3 regions of the Metabacillus indicus genome follow, and region 1 is predicted to be linked to each of the others. Evidence: a T-box and tRNA genes for the amino acid it is inferred to sense, from the RefSeq annotation. Region 1 holds a T-box; the other regions hold tRNA genes.
What was found. The T-box of region 1 lies ahead of alaS (alanine--tRNA ligase). A T-box ahead of a tRNA ligase gene usually reads a tRNA of that ligase, here a tRNA-Ala.
Positions count from the first base shown of each region.

Region 2: it has a tRNA-Ala gene. The T-box ahead of alaS (alanine--tRNA ligase) is inferred to sense a tRNA for this amino acid. The anticodon was not compared.
Region 3: it has a tRNA-Ala gene. The T-box ahead of alaS (alanine--tRNA ligase) is inferred to sense a tRNA for this amino acid. The anticodon was not compared.

Region 1 is NZ_CP176757.1:2,884,926-2,892,968, forward strand. Features, by position in the region: gene mltG (endolytic transglycosylase MltG) at 1-1,098, opposite strand, end outside; gene ACK1LH_RS14880 (DUF1292 domain-containing protein) at 1,309-1,596, opposite strand; gene ruvX (Holliday junction resolvase RuvX) at 1,628-2,044, opposite strand; gene ACK1LH_RS14890 (IreB family regulatory phosphoprotein) at 2,046-2,312, opposite strand; gene alaS (alanine--tRNA ligase) at 2,424-5,057, opposite strand; T-box leader at 5,126-5,334, opposite strand; gene ACK1LH_RS14900 (AI-2E family transporter) at 5,380-6,441, opposite strand; gene ACK1LH_RS14905 (hypothetical protein) at 7,114-7,305, opposite strand; gene ACK1LH_RS14910 (PRC-barrel domain-containing protein) at 7,320-7,820, opposite strand; gene ACK1LH_RS14915 (ATP-dependent RecD-like DNA helicase) at 7,823-8,043, opposite strand, start outside.
Region 2 is NZ_CP176757.1:34,769-42,811, forward strand. Features, by position in the region: gene tadA (tRNA adenosine(34) deaminase TadA) at 1-88, shown strand, start outside; RNA gene ffs (signal recognition particle sRNA large type) at 174-439, shown strand; gene dnaX (DNA polymerase III subunit gamma/tau) at 614-2,320, shown strand; gene ACK1LH_RS00175 (YbaB/EbfC family nucleoid-associated protein) at 2,338-2,664, shown strand; gene recR (recombination mediator RecR) at 2,675-3,271, shown strand; gene ACK1LH_RS00185 (YaaL family protein) at 3,296-3,517, shown strand; gene ACK1LH_RS00190 (pro-sigmaK processing inhibitor BofA family protein) at 3,582-3,848, shown strand; rRNA gene ACK1LH_RS00195 (16S ribosomal RNA) at 4,108-5,645, shown strand; tRNA gene ACK1LH_RS00200 (tRNA-Ile) at 5,797-5,873, shown strand; tRNA gene ACK1LH_RS00205 (tRNA-Ala) at 5,886-5,958, shown strand; rRNA gene ACK1LH_RS00210 (23S ribosomal RNA) at 6,081-8,043, shown strand, end outside.
Region 3 is NZ_CP176757.1:11,509-19,551, forward strand. Features, by position in the region: gene ACK1LH_RS00050 (HD-GYP domain-containing protein) at 1-910, shown strand, start outside; rRNA gene ACK1LH_RS00055 (16S ribosomal RNA) at 1,175-2,712, shown strand; tRNA gene ACK1LH_RS00060 (tRNA-Ile) at 2,864-2,940, shown strand; tRNA gene ACK1LH_RS00065 (tRNA-Ala) at 2,953-3,025, shown strand; rRNA gene ACK1LH_RS00070 (23S ribosomal RNA) at 3,148-6,078, shown strand; rRNA gene rrf (5S ribosomal RNA) at 6,169-6,284, shown strand; gene ACK1LH_RS00080 (YaaC family protein) at 6,618-7,586, opposite strand; gene guaB (IMP dehydrogenase) at 7,701-8,043, shown strand, end outside.

The DNA.
Region 1 (8,043 bases):
TTTGTTATGTTCTGCAAGTGTTTTTGTGAAAATCACTTCGCCTTTTTTCGTTGCGAGGAAGTAGAGATAGTCCGTCTTGGCAGGCTCAATTGCCGCCTTAAGCGACTGGCTTCCCGGATTTGCAATCGGTCCCGGCGGAAGGCCCTGTACTTTGTACGTATTATAGGCTGATTCTACTTCTAGATCTTTGTAATACACGCGGTCTTTGTGCTCTCCAAGTGCATAAAGAACGGTAGGATCGGTCTGAAGCGGCATTTTTTTGCTGATGCGGTTATAAAAAACACTTGAAATCTTTTGCCTGTCAGCTGACTGTGTTGCTTCTTCTTCGATGAGAGATGCCATCGTCAAAAATCTGTGAACCGGCATGTTTTTTTCTTCCAGCTGGTCTGCATAAGGCTTGACCACTTCATCTGTTTTCTTGATCATTTCCTCTAAAATCAGATCAAGCGGAGGCTTTTCCTCATAAAACGGATAAGTTGCAGGATAAAAATAGCCTTCAAGCGGGTACTTAATATCCTGGCCGTAGATTTCTTTTGTCACGGTTTCCGGGTATTTTTTCTGCATAGCCGAAATAAATTCTTTGCTGTTCATTCTGTTCAGCACTTCTTTTTCAGGGTAGCCGGAATGCTTGGCAACCTGTGCTGCAATTTGTGTAAGCTGAATGCCTTCAGGTACGGGAATCTGAAACACAACATCTGTTATGACCCGGCCTGATTTGAGGCTTGCGATAATGTCTTCAAGTTCCATCGATGGGGTAAGTTTATAGTCACCCGCCTGAAAACCTGATTCGTTTTTAAATTTCACATAGTATTTGAAAACCCGTTTATCTTTAATAATCTTTTCTTCTTCCAGAATAGCCGCAATGGATGAGACAGATGAACCTATAGGTATCGTTACATTCACTGCTTTTTTATCTGTTTCATCAGCCGGCTCCAGCGCGGATTTGATATATAAATAGCCTCCGCCGATCAGCCCTGTCATAGCTATAAGCAGCACAGCGACAACAATCAGGACAATCTTCCGGATGACTCTTGCTTCCTGCTGTTTTTCCAGGAGTTTGTGCTGCAATGTATGTTTGTTCGAATCTCCCTCTGACATTATGGACGAGCTCCCCCTTTCATCATCATGATTATACTACATAATGACCATTTTTTCGCCAAATTCCACCACATTTTTACGGGAGCGCCTGTTCCATCCCGCACAAACAGAGAATTTCAAGTTCTTCTTTGTCAAGAGTGTTCCCTTAATACGGTTTAAAAAGCAAAAAAAATAAACCGTCAAATGACGGTTTACTTTTTATCTGACGATTTAGTTTTCTTCCTCTTCGTTGTCAAGAAATGTATTCAGCATTTCTTCTACAAGATCCCACTCTTCTTCTGTTTCGATCGGAGCAAGTTCCCCGTCAACGCCGTCTGCAGTAGGCTCGAAGCTGGATGCATGAATTTCGATTTCTTCCTCGTCATCCTGTTCGCCAAGCGGATAGTAAAGAACGTAAGACTTTCCGAACTCCTCCGAAGCGAAAGTGAAAAGAATTTCGCAAAGCTGCTCGTTGCCGTTTTCGTCTACTACTGTAATTTGTTTTTCTCCGTGTTCCATGTAAGTCACCTCATCTATAGTTTGCTGCCTGTTAGTTCAGGCTGTCAAGATAGCCCTGAAGGATCATGACGGCAGCCATTTTATCAATTACCTTTTTTCTCTTTTTTCTGCTGACATCCGCTGAGAGCAGAACACGTTCTGCAGCCATCGTGGATAATCGTTCATCCCAGAGGATGACCGGGATGCCGAAGGTTTTCTCAAGCTTTGATGCAAACCTCTGGCTTGCTTCTCCCCTTGGTCCGACCGTTCCATTCATGTTCTTTGGAAAACCGAGGACAAATTTCTCTGCATGATGCTCATTTACAATCTGAGTCAGCCTGGGAAGTCCAAAATTCCCTGCTGTTTCATCAATCTTGATTGTCTCGATTCCCTGTGCTGTCCAGCCAAGTTCATCGCTGACAGCGACTCCGATTGTTTTGGAGCCATAGTCAAGCCCGATAATTCGCATATTAATCCTCTCTATGATGGTGTAAGTACGATTTGACCAATTCCTCAATGAGTTCGTCGCGCTCAAGCTTGCGGATTAAATTTCTTGCATCGCGATGCCGCGGGATATAAGCAGGATCTCCGGAGAGAAGGTAGCCGACGATCTGATTGATCGGGTTATACCCTTTTTCCTTTAAGGCATCATAAACAGTGAACAGCACTTCATTTACGTTCGTCTCCACTGCTTCCTCAGAAAAATTAAACTTCATTGTTTTGTCAAAGGAACTCATCACACGCACCTCTTTCCCAGATTCGCTGTTTGAATCTGCTTGTCCATTCTTATTACCATTCTACACTAAGTATGGAAATTATAAAACGGATTTCCCTTGCAGGAAGAAAAATCAGACAGTTTTCATCCATTCTGAAGCATATTCCAGAGCGCTTTCAAGCTTTTCAGGTTCTTTTCCGCCTGCCTGAGCCATATCCGGACGTCCGCCGCCGCTTCCGCCGCAGCGTGCCGCTACTTCTTTGATCAGTTTGCCGGAATGATAGCCTTTCTTGACTAAATCGCCTGTAACACCAGCTGCAAGACTGACTTTCCCGTCATGGGCCGCACCCAGAATGACAACCGCTGATCCAAGTTTCTGCTTCAGCTCATCCACCATAGAACGCAGGCTGTTCATGTCTTTTGCACTTACCTTGCTTGCAAGCAGAGTGACTCCGTCAATTTCCGCAGCCTGGCTCAGTAAGCTTCCAGCTTCTACGTTACCCAGTTTTGCTGTCAATGATTCATTCTCCCTTTGAAGAGAACGAACTTCTAAAAGCAGGGCGTCAACACGGTTTGCAGCATCTTTCGGGCTTGATTTAAGTTTACCTGCAACGTCTGAAAGGATAGAAAGCTGATCTTTAACAAGCTGGTATGCGCCTTGTCCTGTTACAGCTTCAATTCTTCGGGTTCCGGCGCCAATTCCTGATTCAGCCACAAGTTTAAACATGCCGATGGACGCTGTATTGTCAACATGGCAGCCTCCGCAAAGCTCAAGGCTGTAATCGCCGACTTGAACGACACGGACAATATCTCCGTATTTCTCGCCGAACAGAGCCATTGCACCCATTTCTTTCGCTTCAGCAATCGGCTTAAGCTCAATATTCACTCCGATGCTTTTCCAGATCTGTTCATTGACGATCTGTTCAATTTGCTCAAGTTCCTCAGGCTGCACCTGACCGAAATGAGAGAAGTCAAAGCGGAGTCTTTCTCCTGTTACAAGAGAGCCTGCCTGATTGACATGTCCTCCAAGGACATCTTTAAGAGCCTGGTGCAAAAGATGTGTCGCTGTATGATTTTTAATAACGGCACTGCGTGTTTTTTCATCAACAGAAGCTGTTACCTCGTCATTTGTTTTCACTGTCCCGCTAACAACAATGGCCGTATGAAGGTTCTGGCCGTTTGGAGCTTTTTGGACATGCTTGACCTGAAGCTTAACAGCTTCACTTTCAATTGTGCCCTCATCTGCAATCTGTCCGCCGCTCTCTGCATAAAACGGCGTTTCATTCAGAATCAGCTGAACTTCTTCTCCTTCATGCGCTTCACTGATGATCTCGCCGTTTTTCAAAAGAACGGAAACAGAAGCTTTTGCTGTAAGGCTGCTGTAGCCGACAAACGTGCTGTCTGCTTTAATTTCTCCGAGCACTCCGCCCTGAACCTGCATGGAATCAACATCCTGCCTTGCAGCACGTGCCCGCTCGCGCTGGCCTTCCATCTCTCTTTTGAAGCCTTCATGGTCGATTTCCATCTGCTCTTCCTGTGCATATTCCTCTGTTAATTCAACAGGGAATCCGTACGTATCGTAGAGACGGAATACATCCGCACCAGGAATGACTGAGCTGCCTTTAGCTTTTTGGACTTTGACCACTTCTGATAGAATTGCCAGGCCGTCATTCAGTGTTTCATGGAAACGTTCTTCTTCGTTTTTGATCACCTTTTGGATAAATTCTGTTTTCGCCTGCACTTCCGGATAAAAATCAACCATAATTTCTCCGACAACCGGAACGAGTTCATACATGAACGGGCGGTTGATGGAGAGCTTTTTAGCATACCTCACAGCACGGCGGAGAAGGCGTCTAAGTACATAGCCGCGGCCTTCGTTAGAAGGAAGCGCTCCGTCACCGACTGCGAATGTCACTGTCCGGATATGATCGGCAATCACTTTGAAGGCTTCATCTTTCTCAGCATCCACGCGGTATTTTTCGCCAGATGCGTTTTCTGTTGCACCAATGATCGGCATGAACAGATCTGTATCGAAGTTAGTCGGCACATCCTGAATGACCGAAACCATCCGCTCAAGGCCCATGCCTGTATCAATGTTTTTCTTAGGCAGCGGAGTATACGTTCCGTCTGAATTATGGTTGAACTCAGAGAACACCAGGTTCCACACTTCAAGATAGCGCTCATTTTCACCGCCAGGATAAAGCTCAGGGTCCTGCGGGTCATTTCCGTATGATTCTCCTCTATCGTAGAAAATCTCTGTATTCGGTCCGCTCGGGCCTTCTCCGATATCCCAGAAGTTGCCCTCCAAGCGGATAATACGCTCTTCCGGAACACCGATTTTGTCTTTCCAGATCAGGAACGCTTCATCATCTTCCGGATGAATTGTAACCGAAAGCTTCTCAGGGTCAAAACCGATCCAGTTCTTGTCCGTAAGAAATTCCCAAGCCCATTCAATCGCCTCTACTTTGAAGTAGTCGCCGATGGAAAAGTTGCCGAGCATTTCAAAAAACGTATGATGACGAGCCGTTTTTCCGACGTTTTCAATGTCATTTGTGCGGATTGATTTCTGGGCGTTGCAAATTCTCGGATTTGCAGGAATCACCCGGCCATCAAAGTATTTTTTTAATGTAGCAACCCCGCTGTTGATCCATAAAAGAGACGGATCTTCATGCGGCACGAGAGATGCACTTGGTTCCACTGCATGCCCTTTTTCTTTAAAGAAGTCCAAGAACATTTGGCGTACTTGCGCTGAGGTTAGTGTTTTCATCTTTGTTCCTCCTTTTAAATGTCTGCAAATAAAAAACTCCCGCCTCTGTGAAAATCACGCTTGATTTTCACAGGGACGAGAGATTGCTCGCGGTACCACCCTGATTATAGACATAATAGTCCATCACTTCATTAAAACCGTAACGTGGTTTCACCGGCAGGGTTTGCCTGCACTCCGGAATAGCCTTCTGTTTCCCTTCATCTCAGAGCTCTCTCAGCGTACAAGCCCCTCTCTTGTCAGATGGTCTGAAACATACTCGTTCCTTCATCGTTTTCCTATTTGCGCTTTATACGCTGAATTATAGTTTAACGCCAACCCATTGTCAATGCTGTCTTCTCAGCTGCATGAGATGCATGAGTGTGACTTTCAGCACCGCAAGCACGGGAACAGCCAAAATCAGCCCGACGATGCCGGCTATTTCACCGCCGGCAAGCAAAGCAAGCATAATCACAATCGGATGCATGTGAAGGCTTCTCCCGACGATCAGCGGACCGAGAATGTTCCCTTCAATAAACTGCAGCGTGAAAATAATGGCCGCAACAATCAAGACGGTGTTTACAGACATCGATGCAGCAATAATGACAGCCGGAATGGCTCCGATGACAGGCCCAAAATACGGGATGACATTCGTAACACCAATCAGAATTCCGATAACGAGCGGATACTTAATATCAAAAAACCAAAGAGAAACAAACGCAAGAAGTCCAATAATCACACAGACGAGCAGCTGTCCTCTTATATAGCTTCCAAGCGACTGATCCACATCTCTGACAAATACGGAAGCCTCCGCCCTCCATCTTTTAGGAGTCAAATACCAGGCAGCTTTTTTCAGCTGCTCATAATCCTTCAGCATATAAAAAACCAGAAAGGGAATCAGCGCGAGAACCAGGACGTAATCAACAGCCTTGCCCAGACTGCTCAAAATTTTATCAATCCAGTAGGAAAACCAGGCTTCAATATTCTGAAATCCCTCTTCAATCCTTGTGTGTATTTCATCAGGGAACCGGTCCGTCTGGGTGTGAACCATCTCAAGCCAGCCCTGGTATTTTTGTTCAAGCACAGGGAAACTGGCCGATAATTCCTTCAGCTGAATAATCATCACCGGAATGCCTTTATAGAGGCCGTAGCCGACACCGCCAAAGAACAGGGTGTAGATGATCAGGATGGAAAGTGTCCGCGGAACACCTGTAGAGTGGAGCTTTTCAATGACCGGATGCAGCAAGTATGTAATAAAGCCTGCAATTAAAAAAGGGATCAGAACGGCCTTGAACATCATAAAAAAAGGATCCCATAAAACTCTCAGCTTTAAAAAAATGAAAACAGAAAGCAGGATCAGAAGGAATATCGCGATTCTAAGCAGCCATTTGACATATCGTTCTCTCAAGTTGCATCCCCTCCTCGTCTTTAGTTTGGTGATGGAGGGGGGAATTATTCATGGGCGGGAAAGAAGAATGAGTGCTTATTGTATTATGGCCGTTTGATTATACCCGTTCTCTTGGACTACAGTCACAAGATTACCGCTGGGAGGGATGGGAGCTCGTACTCGTACCCGTTCCCTTTCGCTCCACTGGATATCCTATACTTACGAAGTTCCTTTTTATAGGTATACAATTTTCTTTTTGCTCCCCTATATTTCCGCAACTTCATTTTATATGGATGCATTTTCGCTTTTTGCTGCCCCATATTTACGAAGCTTCTTTTTATAGGGCAGCATTTTTCCTTTTTGCTGCCCCTTATTTCCGAAGTTCCTTTTTATAAGGAGGCATCTTCGCTTTTTACTACCCTGTATTCCCGCTGCACCTTTTTATAAGAAGGCATTCTCGCTTCTTGGCAACTTTTACTCCCGCAGCTCCTACTAATACGATTGCATCCCCTGTACCCAAACTAAAAAGCAGCCAGGTCCCCTGACTGCTTTTCATCATGCGCGCATCAGAATAGTTTCTTGATGCGTTTTTTCATTTTTTTCATGTCCCGCTTTGAGACGGAAACACGGCCAAGTAAATCTGTAAGCATTGAGGTCATTCGCCGGTTCATACTCATTTCCCCCTTGCTGCGTTTACATGCTGATTGTTCGGTCATCATCTGAGAAAAGATCATCAAGAGAACTGAGCGAACCGTCCTCTTCCACCTGGTGGGTGAAAATCTGTCCTTTAGATACAGACAGCTCTATGAAGCATCCCCAGCAGTAATACTGGTTTACGCCGATTTTGCCTATATCTTTGCTTTTGCAATTCGGGCATTTCAACAATTTGGTGCACCTCGCTAATGAATAAAATCCATGACGATTGCATCTTTGCTGATCGTTAAAGTCCCCGGAGGATCAAGTTTCTTCTTTCCCTCCATCATGTCTGCAAAGAATCCGTCCGTCAGTTCATATGCTACAATGGTGCCCAAATGTTCAGAAAAATATACATCTGCGAGAAGACCAAGCTTCTCGCCCTCTGCAGAAAAAACCTCTTTGTATTGGATTCGGCGGCGTGATGTCAGGAAATAAGCTTCTCTGAATTCAGACAGCGATTTCAGCGTGCTTCTTCCTTTCATCATGATTCCGTCCTTGCCGATGGTGCAAATCGATTCACTCGGTACGATGCGCCCTTTTTTAAAAAAGCCTTTTTCATGCAGCAAAAGTCCGGTGAAACGGCCGTTTTTATCAAGACATGCATCACATACATACCCTGCTATATACCCGTCTTCCAGATCGACTACAGGAAGGCCTCTGAGCTCTGTGAATGTCCGCAGGAGAAACTCCCCCTTTCCGAACACTCTTAGATTCTGCTGTCTTCCATAAAGTCATACGGGGTAATGCCTTCCATTCCGATCATGGCATCTGCCGCGCCGAATGGAAGCTCTGACTCGAGCTCCTGTTTTTCTTCCTGCTTTTGCGACAGCTTCATGCGAAGGGACGTCTGCCGGCTCAGATGATCGCGGTTTTCGATACCCCTGAGAAGCGCATCCTGCTCTCCGCAAAGAATCAGAAACTGCTTAC
Region 2 (8,043 bases), 1.3 Mb from region 1:
AGAATGCGGACGTCTGCTCATTGATTTTTTCAGAGAGCTGCGTGAAAAGAAAAAGGCGCTGAAGGCTTCTTCAAAAAATTTACAGTAGTTGAAGATTGCAATTTTCGGCAAAACCTTATATACTAGGTTATGCGTCGTACTAAACGGCGCACCTAAACTAGGTATCAATTTTGCCGTGCTAAGCGGGGAGGTAGCGGTGCCCTGTACTCGCAATCCGCTCTAGCGAGGCCGAATCCCTTTCCCGAGGTTAGCTGTCTGTAGGGCCTGCCTTAAGTAAGTGGTGTTGACGTCTGGGTCCTGCGCAATGGGAATCCATGAACCATGTCAGGTCCGGAAGGAAGCAGCATTAAGTGGAATCTCTCATGTGCCGCAGGGTTGCCTGGGCCGAGCTAACTGCTTAAGTAACGCTTATGGGCACTAATCGACGGAAGGTGCACGGCAGTTTAATTTATAATAATCAGCCCATCCTGATAAAGGATGGGTTTTTTATTTTGAAAAAGGGGTCAGTCCCTGCATGCTTTAAAGCAGTGCGGGACTGACCCCTTTTTGGGCTTTGTAAATTCCTGTTTCCATAAGGTATAATAGAAAGGATGAATTTGAAGGAGGGCGTTATGTGAGTTATCAGGCTTTATACCGTGTTTGGCGGCCGCAGCAATTTCATGATGTCGTAGGTCAAGAACATATTACCAGAACGCTTCAAAATGCCCTGCTGCAAGAAAAATTCTCGCACGCGTATCTTTTTTCCGGACCGAGGGGAACAGGGAAAACGAGCGCTGCCAAGATTTTTGCCAAAACAGTCAACTGTGAAAAAGCGCCAGCCGCAGAGCCTTGCAATGAATGTTCTGCATGCCGGGGGATCACAGATGGCTCTATTTCTGATGTCATTGAAATTGACGCTGCTTCAAACAACGGAGTAGATGAAATCCGGGATATCCGGGATAAAGTAAAATATGCACCATCATCGGTTAAATATAAAGTCTATATCGTCGATGAGGTTCACATGCTCTCAATCGGCGCATTCAATGCCCTTTTAAAGACGCTTGAAGAGCCTCCGAAACATGTCATCTTTATTTTGGCGACAACAGAACCCCACAAAATCCCTCTCACCATCATTTCAAGGTGCCAGCGGTTTGACTTTAAGCGAATCACGGCAGCTTCAATAGTGGGAAGAATGCAGGAAATCATTGATGATCAGAAGATAATCGCAGACCAGTCTGCCCTTCAGGTCATTGCAAGCGCTGCAGACGGAGGCATGCGTGATGCGCTCAGCCTGCTTGATCAGGCGATTTCGTTCAGTGATGAGAGAGTGACGCTCGATGATGCCCTGCTCATTACAGGTTCTGTCTCCCAGGCGATGATCGGAAACCTGATTCATTCCATGCATGAAAAAGATGTATCGAGTGCGCTGCAGACACTAGATGAGCTGATGAACCAGGGGAAGGATGCATCAAAGCTTACAGAAGACTTTATCTACTATTACAGGGATCTGCTTCTCTACCAGACAGCTCCGCAGCTTGAAGAGGTACTTGAAAGAGTGACGGCCGATGATCAATTTGTCAGCCTGTCAAAAGAAATTCAGACTGATGCCATCTACCATGCGATTGATGTGCTGAACAAGAGCCAGCAGGAAATGAAATGGACAAACCATCCGCGCATCTTCCTTGAGGTTGCCATTGTGAAACTGTCAGAGTTTGAGGGCAAAGTCAGAGCGGGCAGCGAAGGCGGGGGCGGCGATTACAGCGAGCTTCAGGCCATGGTGAAGAAATTGTCCGGGGAGCTTGAACTCCTGAAAAAGCAGGGTGTGACGCAAGTCGGGCAGCAGCAGGCGCAGCAGGGAGAACAAAAAGCATCTAAAACAATCCGCGGAGGATATAAAGTCCCTTCAGGACGGATTCAGGAAATCCTGAAAGATGCTACGAAGCCAAATCTTGCTGCTATTAAGGGCAAATGGGGAGAACTCCTTGAAGAGCTCCGTAGACAAAATAAAGTATCCCATGCAGCGCTTCTGACAGACAGTGAACCTGTCGCAGCATCAGAGACTGCATTTGTGCTAAAATTCAAATATGAAATCCACTGCAAGATGGTGGCGGACGATAATAACGGTGTCCGCAGCAATATGGAAGCCATTTTGCTTTCCCTTACAGGACGGAACTTGGAAATGGTTGGCGTTCCTGAGCAGGAATGGGGTAAAATAAGAGAGGATTACATACGTGATCAGCGTCAGAATGATGACGGCAATACCCCTGATGAAAACGAGGACCCGCTGATCGCCGAGGCGAAAAAATTAGTGGGTGCAGACCTCATTGAAATAAAAGACTGATTTGGAGGAGATTATTAATGAACCGTGGCGGAATGGGAAACATGCAGAAAATGATGAAACAAATGCAGAAAATGCAGAAGGACATGGCAAAAGCACAGGAAGAGCTTGTAGCAAAAACAATTGAAGGATCTGCAGGCGGCGGGATGGTCACTGTGACAATCAACGGCAACAAAGAAGTCACTGATGTAGTCATCAAGCCGGAAGTTGTTGACCCGGATGATATCGAAATGCTTCAGGACCTTGTGCTTGCAGCTACTAACGATGCACTCAAAAAAATGGATGATCTGACGAACGAAACAATGGGTAAATTCACTAAAGGCATGAATTTGCCAGGCATGTTCTAGGAGGAATGGGATGCATTATCCAGAGCCTATATCAAAGCTGATTGACAGCTTTATGAAATTGCCAGGAATCGGCCCCAAAACGGCGGTTCGCCTGGCTTTTTTCGTCCTGAACATGAAGGAAGACGTCGTTTTGGATTTTGCAAAAGCGCTTGTTAACGCAAAAAGGAATCTGACGTACTGCTCTGTATGCGGACATATCACAGATCAGGACCCTTGCTACATTTGTGAGGATCAAAGAAGAGATAAATCTGTGATCTGTGTCGTGCAGGACCCGAAAGATGTCATTGCCATGGAAAAAATGAAAGAGTACACGGGCCTTTATCATGTCCTTCAAGGAGCCATTTCTCCAATGGACGGAATTGGGCCGGAGGATATTAAAATTCCTGAACTGCTTAAACGGCTGCAGGATGATTCTGTCCAGGAAATCATTCTCGCGACAAACCCCAACATTGAGGGAGAAGCGACAGCTATGTATATCTCAAGGCTTCTGAAGCCTGCAGGGATTAAAATGACGAGAATCGCACACGGTCTTCCTGTAGGAGGAGACCTGGAATACGCCGATGAAGTGACACTCTCTAAAGCGCTTGAAGGCAGACGCGAGCTTTAGAACAGGGGGAAGGGGGATTTTTCAATGTTTTTTCGCAGAAAAGGCTGGCTAAGAAAAGAATATGATCAGCTGCTTATTGACGACCTCCTCCATATGAAAAGTGAATGGAATCACAGAAAGCAGCTTGTTGATAAAAGCGTGGAGCCCTCGCCGGAAATCCTTTATGAGCTGAAGGTTTCCCAGTCCAAATACTTCTTCTTATTAAGAGAAGCCAAGAAAAGAAATATCACCATCGGAAAGAAATAGCTTGTTCTATTTTTACCGTCCTTTCATAGATATGTAGAAAGTAACGATGAAAGTGAGTGGTGGAATGGAACCTGTATATGTTTTTTCCATTCTTGGAGGCATCATCGTCCTGCTCCTTGTGGCAGGCGCCCCGATGAAATCGATGAGGTGGATCGGGCAGATGATGGCTAAAGTTGTTGTAGGCGCATTGTTTCTATTTTTTATTAATGCATTCGGTACAAGCATTGACCTGCACATTCCTATTAACTGGACAACAGCAGCCATCTCGGGCTTGCTAGGATTGCCTGGAGTGGCGGCGCTTATCGTAATCAAAATGGTGATCTTAACGTAGAACGGGCAATATAAACTGCCTGTTCTATTTTTTTTGTTGACACCCCGATGACACGATGGTATATTAATAAACGTCGCTGATGACATTAACAAAAACTTCTTCAAAAAAGTTATTGACTTAATAGGACATCGCGTGATATATTAAAGAGGTCGCTTCAAGACGATGCGACATCAAAAGTTCTTTGAAAACTAAACAAAACCAAAAGCGTACCAAACGTTTTAAATTTTTTAAGTCAGCAACATTTATGAGTCACAAATTTTCTTCGGAGAGTTTGATCCTGGCTCAGGACGAACGCTGGCGGCGTGCCTAATACATGCAAGTCGAGCGGACCTCTTCGGAGGTCAGCGGCGGACGGGTGAGTAACACGTGGGCAACCTGCCTGTAAGACTGGGATAACTCCGGGAAACCGGAGCTAATACCGGATACTATGTCAAACCGCATGGTTTGACATTCAAAGACGGTTTCGGCTGTCACTTACAGATGGGCCCGCGGCGCATTAGCTAGTTGGTGAGGTAATGGCTCACCAAGGCGACGATGCGTAGCCGACCTGAGAGGGTGATCGGCCACACTGGGACTGAGACACGGCCCAGACTCCTACGGGAGGCAGCAGTAGGGAATCTTCCGCAATGGACGAAAGTCTGACGGAGCAACGCCGCGTGAGTGATGAAGGTTTTCGGATCGTAAAACTCTGTTGTCAGGGAAGAACAAGTGCCGGAGTAACTGCCGGCGCCTTGACGGTACCTGACCAGAAAGCCACGGCTAACTACGTGCCAGCAGCCGCGGTAATACGTAGGTGGCAAGCGTTGTCCGGAATTATTGGGCGTAAAGCGCGCGCAGGCGGTTTCTTAAGTCTGATGTGAAAGCCCCCGGCTCAACCGGGGAGGGTCATTGGAAACTGGGAAACTTGAGTGCAGAAGAGGAGAGTGGAATTCCACGTGTAGCGGTGAAATGCGTAGAGATGTGGAGGAACACCAGTGGCGAAGGCGACTCTCTGGTCTGTAACTGACGCTGAGGCGCGAAAGCGTGGGGAGCGAACAGGATTAGATACCCTGGTAGTCCACGCCGTAAACGATGAGTGCTAAGTGTTAGAGGGTTTCCGCCCTTTAGTGCTGCAGCTAACGCATTAAGCACTCCGCCTGGGGAGTACGGTCGCAAGACTGAAACTCAAAGGAATTGACGGGGGCCCGCACAAGCGGTGGAGCATGTGGTTTAATTCGAAGCAACGCGAAGAACCTTACCAGGTCTTGACATCCTTTGCCACTTCTAGAGATAGAAGGTTCCCCTTCGGGGGACAAAGTGACAGGTGGTGCATGGTTGTCGTCAGCTCGTGTCGTGAGATGTTGGGTTAAGTCCCGCAACGAGCGCAACCCTTGATCTTAGTTGCCAGCATTCAGTTGGGCACTCTAAGGTGACTGCCGGTGACAAACCGGAGGAAGGTGGGGATGACGTCAAATCATCATGCCCCTTATGACCTGGGCTACACACGTGCTACAATGGATGGTACAAAGGGCTGCGAGACCGCGAGGTTTAGCCAATCCCATAAAACCATTCTCAGTTCGGATTGCAGGCTGCAACTCGCCTGCATGAAGCTGGAATCGCTAGTAATCGCGGATCAGCATGCCGCGGTGAATACGTTCCCGGGCCTTGTACACACCGCCCGTCACACCACGAGAGTTTGCAACACCCGAAGTCGGTGGGGTAACCGCAAGGAGCCAGCCGCCTAAGGTGGGGTAGATGATTGGGGTGAAGTCGTAACAAGGTAGCCGTATCGGAAGGTGCGGCTGGATCACCTCCTTTCTAAGGATATGAGGTCGCTTTTGGTTTTTGTTTAGTTTTGAGAGAACTTTGTTCTCCATTTAAATAGGAAGTTTACTTTACAAGTAAGCGAGAACGTCATGCGCGTGCTTTTTTGTTCGTCGCAATCGTCTCTTTTATCCTTATATGAGATGGGCCTATAGCTCAGCTGGTTAGAGCGCACGCCTGATAAGCGTGAGGTCGATGGTTCGAGTCCATTTAGGCCCACCATCTCTTTAATACGGGGCCTTAGCTCAGCTGGGAGAGCGCCTGCCTTGCACGCAGGAGGTCAGCGGTTCGATCCCGCTAGGCTCCACCTAGAAAGTTGTTCTTTGAAAACTGGATAACGTAATTGATAACAAGTAATTCACTGAGATTTACGCTTACCATAGTGATTTTCTTAGACTTTACAGTCTAAACAAACGATTGACCAATTTTGGTTAAGTTATGAAGGGCGCACGGTGGATGCCTTGGCACTAGGAGCCGATGAAGGACGGGACTAACACCGATATGCTTTGGGGAGCTGTAAGTAAGCTTTGATCCAGAGATTTCCGAATGGGGAAACCCACTGTTCGTAATGGAACAGTATCTTTACCTGAATACATAGGGTACTGAAGGCAGACCCGGGGAACTGAAACATCTAAGTACCCGGAGGAAGAGAAAGCAAATGCGATTTCCCAAGTAGCGGCGAGCGAAACGGAATCAGCCCAAACCAAGAGGCTTGCCTCTTGGGGTTGTAGGACACTCTATACGGAGTTACAAAGGAACGGGGTAGATGAAGCGGCCTGGAAAGGCCTGTCATAGAAGGTAAAAACCCTGTAGTCGAAACTTCGTTCCCTCCAGAGTGGATCCTGAGTACGGCGGGACACGTGAAATCCCGTCGGAATCCGGGAGGACCATCTCCCAAGGCTAAATACTACCTAGTGACCGATAGTGAACCAGTACCGTGAGGGAAAGGTGAAAAGCACCCCGGAAGGGGAGTGAAAAGATCCTGAAACCGTGTGCTTACAAGTAGTCAGAGCCCGTTAACGGGTGATGGCGTGCCTTTTGTAGAATGAACCGGCGAGTTACGATCCCGTGCAAGGTTAAGTTGATGAGACGGAGCCGCAGCGAAAGCGAGTCTGAATAGGGCGAATTAGTACGTGGTCGTAGACCCGAAACCAGGTGATCTACCCATGTCCAGGGTGAAGTTCAGGTAACACTGAATGGAGGCCCGAACCCACGCACGTTGAAAAGTGCGGGGATGAGGTGTGGGTAGCGGAGAAATTCCAATCGAACTTGGAGATAGCTGGTTCTCTCCGAAATAGCTTTAGGGCTAGCCTCGAGTATGAGAGTCTTGGAGGTAGAGCACTGATTGGACTAGGGGCCCTCATCGGGTTACCGAATTCAGTCAAACTCCGAATGCCAAAGACTTGCTCCTCGGGAGTCAGACTGCGAGTGATAAGATCCGTAGTCAAGAGGGAAACAGCCCAGACCGCCAGCTAAGGTCCCAAAGTATACGTTAAGTGGAAAAGGATGTGGAGTTGCTTAGACAACCAGGATGTTGGCTTAGAAGCAGCCACCATTTAAAGAGTGCGTAATAGCTCACTGGTCGAGTGACTCTGCGCCGAAAATGTACCGGGGCTAAACGTATCACCGAAGCTGCGGACTGTTCTTACGAACAGTGGTAGGAGAGCGTTCTAAGGGCGTCGAAGCCAGACCGGAAGGACTGGTGGAGCGCTTAGAAGTGAGAATGCCGGTATGAGTAGCGAAAGAGGGGTGAGAATCCCCTCCACCGAATGCCTAAGGTTTCCTGAGGAAGGCTCGTCCGCTCAGGGTTAGTCGGGACCTAAGCCGAGGCCGAAAGGCGTAGGCGATGGACAACAGGTTGATATTCCTGTACCACCTCCTCACCATTTGAGCAATGGGGGGACGCAGGAGGATAGGGCAAGCGCGCTGTTGGATATGCGCGTCCAAGCAGTTAGGCCGGGAAGTAGGCAAATCCGCTTCCCATATAAGGCTGAGCTGTGATGGCGAGGGAAATTTAGTACCGAAGTTCCTGATTCCACACTGCCAAGAAAAGCCTCTAGCGAGGTGAGAGGTGCCCGTACCGCAAACCGACACAGGTAGGCGAGGAGAGAATCCTAAGGTGAGCGAGAGAACTCTCGTTAAGGAACTCGGCAAAATGACCCCGTAACTTCGGGAGAAGGGGTGCTTTTTAGGGTGAATAGCCCTGAAAAGCCGCAGTGAATAGGCCCAGGCGACTGTTTAGCAAAAACACAGGTCTCTGCGAAGCCGCAAGGCGAAGTATAGGGGCTGACGCCTGCCCGGTGCTGGAAGGTTAAGGGGAGAGGTTAGCGCAAGCGAAGCTTTGAACCGAAGCCCCAGTAAACGGCGGCCGTAACTATAACGGTCCTAAGGT
Region 3 (8,043 bases), 1.3 Mb from region 1:
AACAGTAGATATAGAATCATTCAGTGAGACCGAGCAGGACAAAAACGTTCCGGCTGACAAGTCTGTTACACCGTTTGGGGCGGTCTATCATGCTGCTGTTCAGGGCTTTAAAAAACTGTATGCGGACTGGCATTCAGGTGCTTCAGTTGACATCTCAAAGGTTAGAAATCTTCTGATTCCTGCTGTGGAACATATCCTGCAGCACCCGTCAGAAGTGTTTAAAACAACCGGATATACAGGAGAAGAAGACTATCTCTACCATCAATCTGTATCAGCGGCGCTCCTAAGCGCAAGCCTCGCCAAATCTTCAGGCTTCCCGCACGGCGACGTGATTCAGATTGCAATGACAGGACTTCTTTGCGACTGCGGTCTGACAAAGCTTGATCAGGGGTTTATTCAGAAGAAAAGAGCTCTGACGGCAAAGGAATTTGACGAAATCAAACAGCATCCTGTGCACAGCTATAAAATGCTTAAAAACATTGTATCTTTAAAAGAAGCTGTCAAGATCGGCGTCCTGCAGCATCATGAACGAATGGACGGGAGCGGGTATCCCCTCGGCACTAAAGGAGATCAGCTTCATCCTTACGGTAAAATTGCAGCACTCGCCCACGCCTATCAGGCCATGGTCAGCACCAGGCCTTACAGGCACCGGCAGTCTCCATTTCTCGTTCTTGAGCAGCTGATGGAAGATGAGTTTGGTAGATTTGACCTTTCAGCTCTTAAAGCATTGAGAAAAGGGCTGCTGACATTCAGCAGCGGAACATTCATCAGGCTGTCTGACGGGCGAACAGCAGAAATTGTCTTTATAGAAGACCAGCAGCCTGCAAGACCTCTTGTGAAGCTTCAGGACAGCGGGGAAATGATTGCTCTGAAAGAATATAGACAGCTATATATAGAGGAAATATTATAAGAGCAACTTTTTGCTCTTTTTTTATTGCTTATTTAAAAGAATGCTGATATAATTCTAAAAGTCAGTAAGAAAGCCACTACATAAGCGAGTTTAGCAAAAAAACATTTTCAAAATGTTATTGACTTAATGGGCTTTAGAGTGATATACTGATTAGGTCGCTTCGAGATGAAACGACATCAAAAGTTCTTTGAAAACTAAACAAAACCAAAAGCGTACCAAACGTTTTAAATTTTTAAGTCAGCAACATTTATGAGTCACAAATTTTCTTCGGAGAGTTTGATCCTGGCTCAGGACGAACGCTGGCGGCGTGCCTAATACATGCAAGTCGAGCGGACCTCTTCGGAGGTCAGCGGCGGACGGGTGAGTAACACGTGGGCAACCTGCCTGTAAGACTGGGATAACTCCGGGAAACCGGAGCTAATACCGGATACTATGTCAAACCGCATGGTTTGACATTCAAAGACGGTTTCGGCTGTCACTTACAGATGGGCCCGCGGCGCATTAGCTAGTTGGTGAGGTAATGGCTCACCAAGGCGACGATGCGTAGCCGACCTGAGAGGGTGATCGGCCACACTGGGACTGAGACACGGCCCAGACTCCTACGGGAGGCAGCAGTAGGGAATCTTCCGCAATGGACGAAAGTCTGACGGAGCAACGCCGCGTGAGTGATGAAGGTTTTCGGATCGTAAAACTCTGTTGTCAGGGAAGAACAAGTGCCGGAGTAACTGCCGGCACCTTGACGGTACCTGACCAGAAAGCCACGGCTAACTACGTGCCAGCAGCCGCGGTAATACGTAGGTGGCAAGCGTTGTCCGGAATTATTGGGCGTAAAGCGCGCGCAGGCGGTTTCTTAAGTCTGATGTGAAAGCCCCCGGCTCAACCGGGGAGGGTCATTGGAAACTGGGAAACTTGAGTGCAGAAGAGGAGAGTGGAATTCCACGTGTAGCGGTGAAATGCGTAGAGATGTGGAGGAACACCAGTGGCGAAGGCGACTCTCTGGTCTGTAACTGACGCTGAGGCGCGAAAGCGTGGGGAGCGAACAGGATTAGATACCCTGGTAGTCCACGCCGTAAACGATGAGTGCTAAGTGTTAGAGGGTTTCCGCCCTTTAGTGCTGCAGCTAACGCATTAAGCACTCCGCCTGGGGAGTACGGTCGCAAGACTGAAACTCAAAGGAATTGACGGGGGCCCGCACAAGCGGTGGAGCATGTGGTTTAATTCGAAGCAACGCGAAGAACCTTACCAGGTCTTGACATCCTTTGCCACTTCTAGAGATAGAAGGTTCCCCTTCGGGGGACAAAGTGACAGGTGGTGCATGGTTGTCGTCAGCTCGTGTCGTGAGATGTTGGGTTAAGTCCCGCAACGAGCGCAACCCTTGATCTTAGTTGCCAGCATTCAGTTGGGCACTCTAAGGTGACTGCCGGTGACAAACCGGAGGAAGGTGGGGATGACGTCAAATCATCATGCCCCTTATGACCTGGGCTACACACGTGCTACAATGGATGGTACAAAGGGCTGCGAGACCGCGAGGTTTAGCCAATCCCATAAAACCATTCTCAGTTCGGATTGCAGGCTGCAACTCGCCTGCATGAAGCTGGAATCGCTAGTAATCGCGGATCAGCATGCCGCGGTGAATACGTTCCCGGGCCTTGTACACACCGCCCGTCACACCACGAGAGTTTGCAACACCCGAAGTCGGTGGGGTAACCGCAAGGAGCCAGCCGCCTAAGGTGGGGTAGATGATTGGGGTGAAGTCGTAACAAGGTAGCCGTATCGGAAGGTGCGGCTGGATCACCTCCTTTCTAAGGATATGAGGTCGCTTTTGGTTTTTGTTTAGTTTTGAGAGAACTTTGTTCTCCATTTAAATAGGAAGTTTACTTTACAAGTAAGCGAGAACGTCATGCGCGTGCTTTTTTGTTCGTCGCAATCGTCTCTTTTATCCTTATATGAGATGGGCCTATAGCTCAGCTGGTTAGAGCGCACGCCTGATAAGCGTGAGGTCGATGGTTCGAGTCCATTTAGGCCCACCATCTCTTTAATACGGGGCCTTAGCTCAGCTGGGAGAGCGCCTGCCTTGCACGCAGGAGGTCAGCGGTTCGATCCCGCTAGGCTCCACCTAGAAAGTTGTTCTTTGAAAACTGGATAACGTAATTGATAACAAGTAATTCACTGAGATTTACGCTTACCATAGTGATTTTCTTAGACTTTACAGTCTAAACAAACGATTGACCAATTTTGGTTAAGTTATGAAGGGCGCACGGTGGATGCCTTGGCACTAGGAGCCGATGAAGGACGGGACTAACACCGATATGCTTTGGGGAGCTGTAAGTAAGCTTTGATCCAGAGATTTCCGAATGGGGAAACCCACTGTTCGTAATGGAACAGTATCTTTACCTGAATACATAGGGTACTGAAGGCAGACCCGGGGAACTGAAACATCTAAGTACCCGGAGGAAGAGAAAGCAAATGCGATTTCCCAAGTAGCGGCGAGCGAAACGGAATCAGCCCAAACCAAGAGGCTTGCCTCTTGGGGTTGTAGGACACTCTATACGGAGTTACAAAGGAACGGGGTAGATGAAGCGGCCTGGAAAGGCCTGTCATAGAAGGTAAAAACCCTGTAGTCGAAACTTCGTTCCCTCCAGAGTGGATCCTGAGTACGGCGGGACACGTGAAATCCCGTCGGAATCCGGGAGGACCATCTCCCAAGGCTAAATACTACCTAGTGACCGATAGTGAACCAGTACCGTGAGGGAAAGGTGAAAAGCACCCCGGAAGGGGAGTGAAAAGATCCTGAAACCGTGTGCTTACAAGTAGTCAGAGCCCGTTAACGGGTGATGGCGTGCCTTTTGTAGAATGAACCGGCGAGTTACGATCCCGTGCAAGGTTAAGTTGATGAGACGGAGCCGCAGCGAAAGCGAGTCTGAATAGGGCGAATTAGTACGTGGTCGTAGACCCGAAACCAGGTGATCTACCCATGTCCAGGGTGAAGTTCAGGTAACACTGAATGGAGGCCCGAACCCACGCACGTTGAAAAGTGCGGGGATGAGGTGTGGGTAGCGGAGAAATTCCAATCGAACTTGGAGATAGCTGGTTCTCTCCGAAATAGCTTTAGGGCTAGCCTCGAGTATGAGAGTCTTGGAGGTAGAGCACTGATTGGACTAGGGGCCCTCATCGGGTTACCGAATTCAGTCAAACTCCGAATGCCAAAGACTTGCTCCTCGGGAGTCAGACTGCGAGTGATAAGATCCGTAGTCAAGAGGGAAACAGCCCAGACCGCCAGCTAAGGTCCCAAAGTATACGTTAAGTGGAAAAGGATGTGGAGTTGCTTAGACAACCAGGATGTTGGCTTAGAAGCAGCCACCATTTAAAGAGTGCGTAATAGCTCACTGGTCGAGTGACTCTGCGCCGAAAATGTACCGGGGCTAAACGTATCACCGAAGCTGCGGACTGTTCTTACGAACAGTGGTAGGAGAGCGTTCTAAGGGCGTCGAAGCCAGACCGGAAGGACTGGTGGAGCGCTTAGAAGTGAGAATGCCGGTATGAGTAGCGAAAGAGGGGTGAGAATCCCCTCCACCGAATGCCTAAGGTTTCCTGAGGAAGGCTCGTCCGCTCAGGGTTAGTCGGGACCTAAGCCGAGGCCGAAAGGCGTAGGCGATGGACAACAGGTTGATATTCCTGTACCACCTCCTCACCATTTGAGCAATGGGGGGACGCAGGAGGATAGGGCAAGCGCGCTGTTGGATATGCGCGTCCAAGCAGTTAGGCCGGGAAGTAGGCAAATCCGCTTCCCATATAAGGCTGAGCTGTGATGGCGAGGGAAATTTAGTACCGAAGTTCCTGATTCCACACTGCCAAGAAAAGCCTCTAGCGAGGTGAGAGGTGCCCGTACCGCAAACCGACACAGGTAGGCGAGGAGAGAATCCTAAGGTGAGCGAGAGAACTCTCGTTAAGGAACTCGGCAAAATGACCCCGTAACTTCGGGAGAAGGGGTGCTTTTTAGGGTGAATAGCCCTGAAAAGCCGCAGTGAATAGGCCCAGGCGACTGTTTAGCAAAAACACAGGTCTCTGCGAAGCCGCAAGGCGAAGTATAGGGGCTGACGCCTGCCCGGTGCTGGAAGGTTAAGGGGAGAGGTTAGCGCAAGCGAAGCTTTGAACCGAAGCCCCAGTAAACGGCGGCCGTAACTATAACGGTCCTAAGGTAGCGAAATTCCTTGTCGGGTAAGTTCCGACCCGCACGAAAGGCGTAACGATCTGGGCACTGTCTCAACGAGAGACTCGGTGAAATTATAGTACCTGTGAAGATGCAGGTTACCCGCGACAGGACGGAAAGACCCCGTGGAGCTTTACTGCAGCCTGATATTGAATTTTGGTACAGCTTGTACAGGATAGGTAGGAGCCTTGGAAGCCGGAGCGCAAGCTTCGGTGGAGGCATTGGTGGGATACTACCCTTGCTGTATTGAAATTCTAACCCGCAGCCCTTACCGGGCTGGGAGACAGTGTCAGGCGGGCAGTTTGACTGGGGCGGTCGCCTCCTAAAATGTAACGGAGGCGCCCAAAGGTTCCCTCAGAATGGTTGGAAATCATTCGCAGAGTGTAAAGGCACAAGGGAGCTTGACTGCGAGACCTACAAGTCGAGCAGGGACGAAAGTCGGGCTTAGTGATCCGGTGGTTCCGCATGGAAGGGCCATCGCTCAACGGATAAAAGCTACCCCGGGGATAACAGGCTTATCTCCCCCAAGAGTCCACATCGACGGGGAGGTTTGGCACCTCGATGTCGGCTCATCGCATCCTGGGGCTGTAGTCGGTCCCAAGGGTTGGGCTGTTCGCCCATTAAAGCGGTACGCGAGCTGGGTTCAGAACGTCGTGAGACAGTTCGGTCCCTATCCGTCGTGGGCGCAGGAAATTTGAGAGGAGCTGTCCTTAGTACGAGAGGACCGGGATGGACGCACCGCTGGTGTACCAGTTGTCTTGCCAAAGGCATCGCTGGGTAGCTATGTGCGGAAGGGATAAGTGCTGAAAGCATCTAAGCATGAAGCCCCCCTCAAGATGAGATTTCCCATCACATTTGTGAGTAAGAACCCTGAAAGATGATCAGGTTGATAGGTCTGAGGTGGAAGCGCGGTGACGTGTGGAGCTGACAGATACTAATCGTTCGAGGACTTAACCACAGTCTAACTAAGCGTGAATTGCACGTGAATCTTGTTATCAAACGTTACTCAGTTTTGAAAGAATAACTCTTTCAACAAAAATGCATATTGTCTGGTGATGATGGCAAAGAGGTCACACCCGTTCCCATGCCGAACACGGAAGTTAAGCTCTTTAGCGCCGATGGTAGTTGGGGGTTTCCCCCTGTGAGAGTAGGACGTTGCCAGGCACGCAGAAAAGAGGACAGCAGAGATGCTGTCTTTTTTTGTTGTTCAAAATGAGGATAATAGATAGCTGAATCGTACCCTGCAAGACTGTAATTCGATTTGTCAGGGTAAGCAAACGCTCGAACCGTACCCTCCAAAACTGTAAAACGATATCCGAGGGTAAGCAAACGTCCGAATCGTACCCTCCTAAACCGTAAAACGATACCGGAGGGTAAGCAAACGCTCGAATCGTACCCTCCCAAACCGAAAAACGATATCCGAGGGTAAGAAACCGCCCGAATCCTACCCTCCAAAACCGAAAAACGATATCGGAGGGTAAGCAAACAGCTTGGATCCTACCCCTGCATCCTCTGCTCCCTCATCTGATGCAAAAAGCTCAGCGCCATCTGGGGTATTTTATCCTTTGTGGCTTCAAGGAATCGGACTATGAAGACATAGTCATCCTGGGAATGGCTGAGCATCAGTTCGTACCACCACTCTGTTTCATATCTTGAGATCATGCTGAGATTGTACAGCAGGAGATAGTGCGCAAGAAACTCAGGCAGACCTCCCAGATCATTCAGCGATGCCGGCAGACTGTACGTGCACGTCTGCTGGTTATATAAAAAGGGCGGGCTGCTGAAAGCGTTAAAAGACTCTGGCAGAAGCAATGACATAACGTCACTAGTCTCACCGGCTTTATCAAGCTGAAAGTGATGATGCAAATAGTCAAGCATCCTATCCGGTGTCATGTGGTAGGATGCTGCCGCATCTTTCGGAAGATGAATGTGTTGATCGTCCACCCCAATTGCGATATGTACGTCTTTTTGTTTATGCATTTTAAATAGGTCACAGAGTTCAGGCACTCTTTGCAAAAGCTCGTGCATGGAGTACTTGTCATTCTCCACGTGCTGAAGGCTGTAGAGGTGAAAGGCCGCATGTGCAAACAGGCCGTTCCTCTGTATTTTCACTTCGTCCTGCAGAAAACGGTAGTGCTGTTTTTTGCGTTTGCGTGAAGATACTCCGTGTGCAAGAACGGATGATGCGGCAGGGTATTCCGGATCTTTTGTCAGGATGCAGGCTTTTATGAGCTGGGCCATACCGTAGAAAAGCAGCATGGGCTTTACAGGCAGTGACGCGTTTTCAGCTGAGAGATAAAAGTTTTCTGCATGCTTCAGATGATACACAAACGGGTAGCTGTTTTGATAAGAGAGTTCTGCCGGCAATGACTGGTTGGATTTTTGGTAACATTTTTCCAGAAACTTTTGGACGGTATCTGTTGTTTGGTAGGATTTAAGCTGATTCCACGCGTTTGTTGCAGTCATTTTGCAGACCTCCTTATTGTCGAAATTTTTAAACTCTTTTACCTGTTCTTGACAGTGGGTAGGCAAGTTGTTAATCTACTAATAATATTTTGCCGTAAAGAGGGGGATTTCATGATGTGGGAAAGTAAATTTGTTAAAGAAGGTTTGACGTTTGACGATGTATTGCTTGTTCCGGCTAAATCTGAAGTATTGCCTAGGGATGTAGATTTAAGTGTCAGCTTAACACCTACTCTTAAGCTCAATGTTCCAATTATCAGTGCAGGCATGGATACGGTGACGGAAGCTCAGCTTGCGATTTCGATGGCAAGACAGGGCGGCATGGGCATTATCCACAAAAACATGTCCATTGAGCAGCAGGCAGAACAGGTTGACAAGGTAAAGCGTTCTGAACGGGGTGTTATTACAAACCCATTCTTTTTAACTCCTGACCACCAGGTTTATGATGCTGAGCATTTGA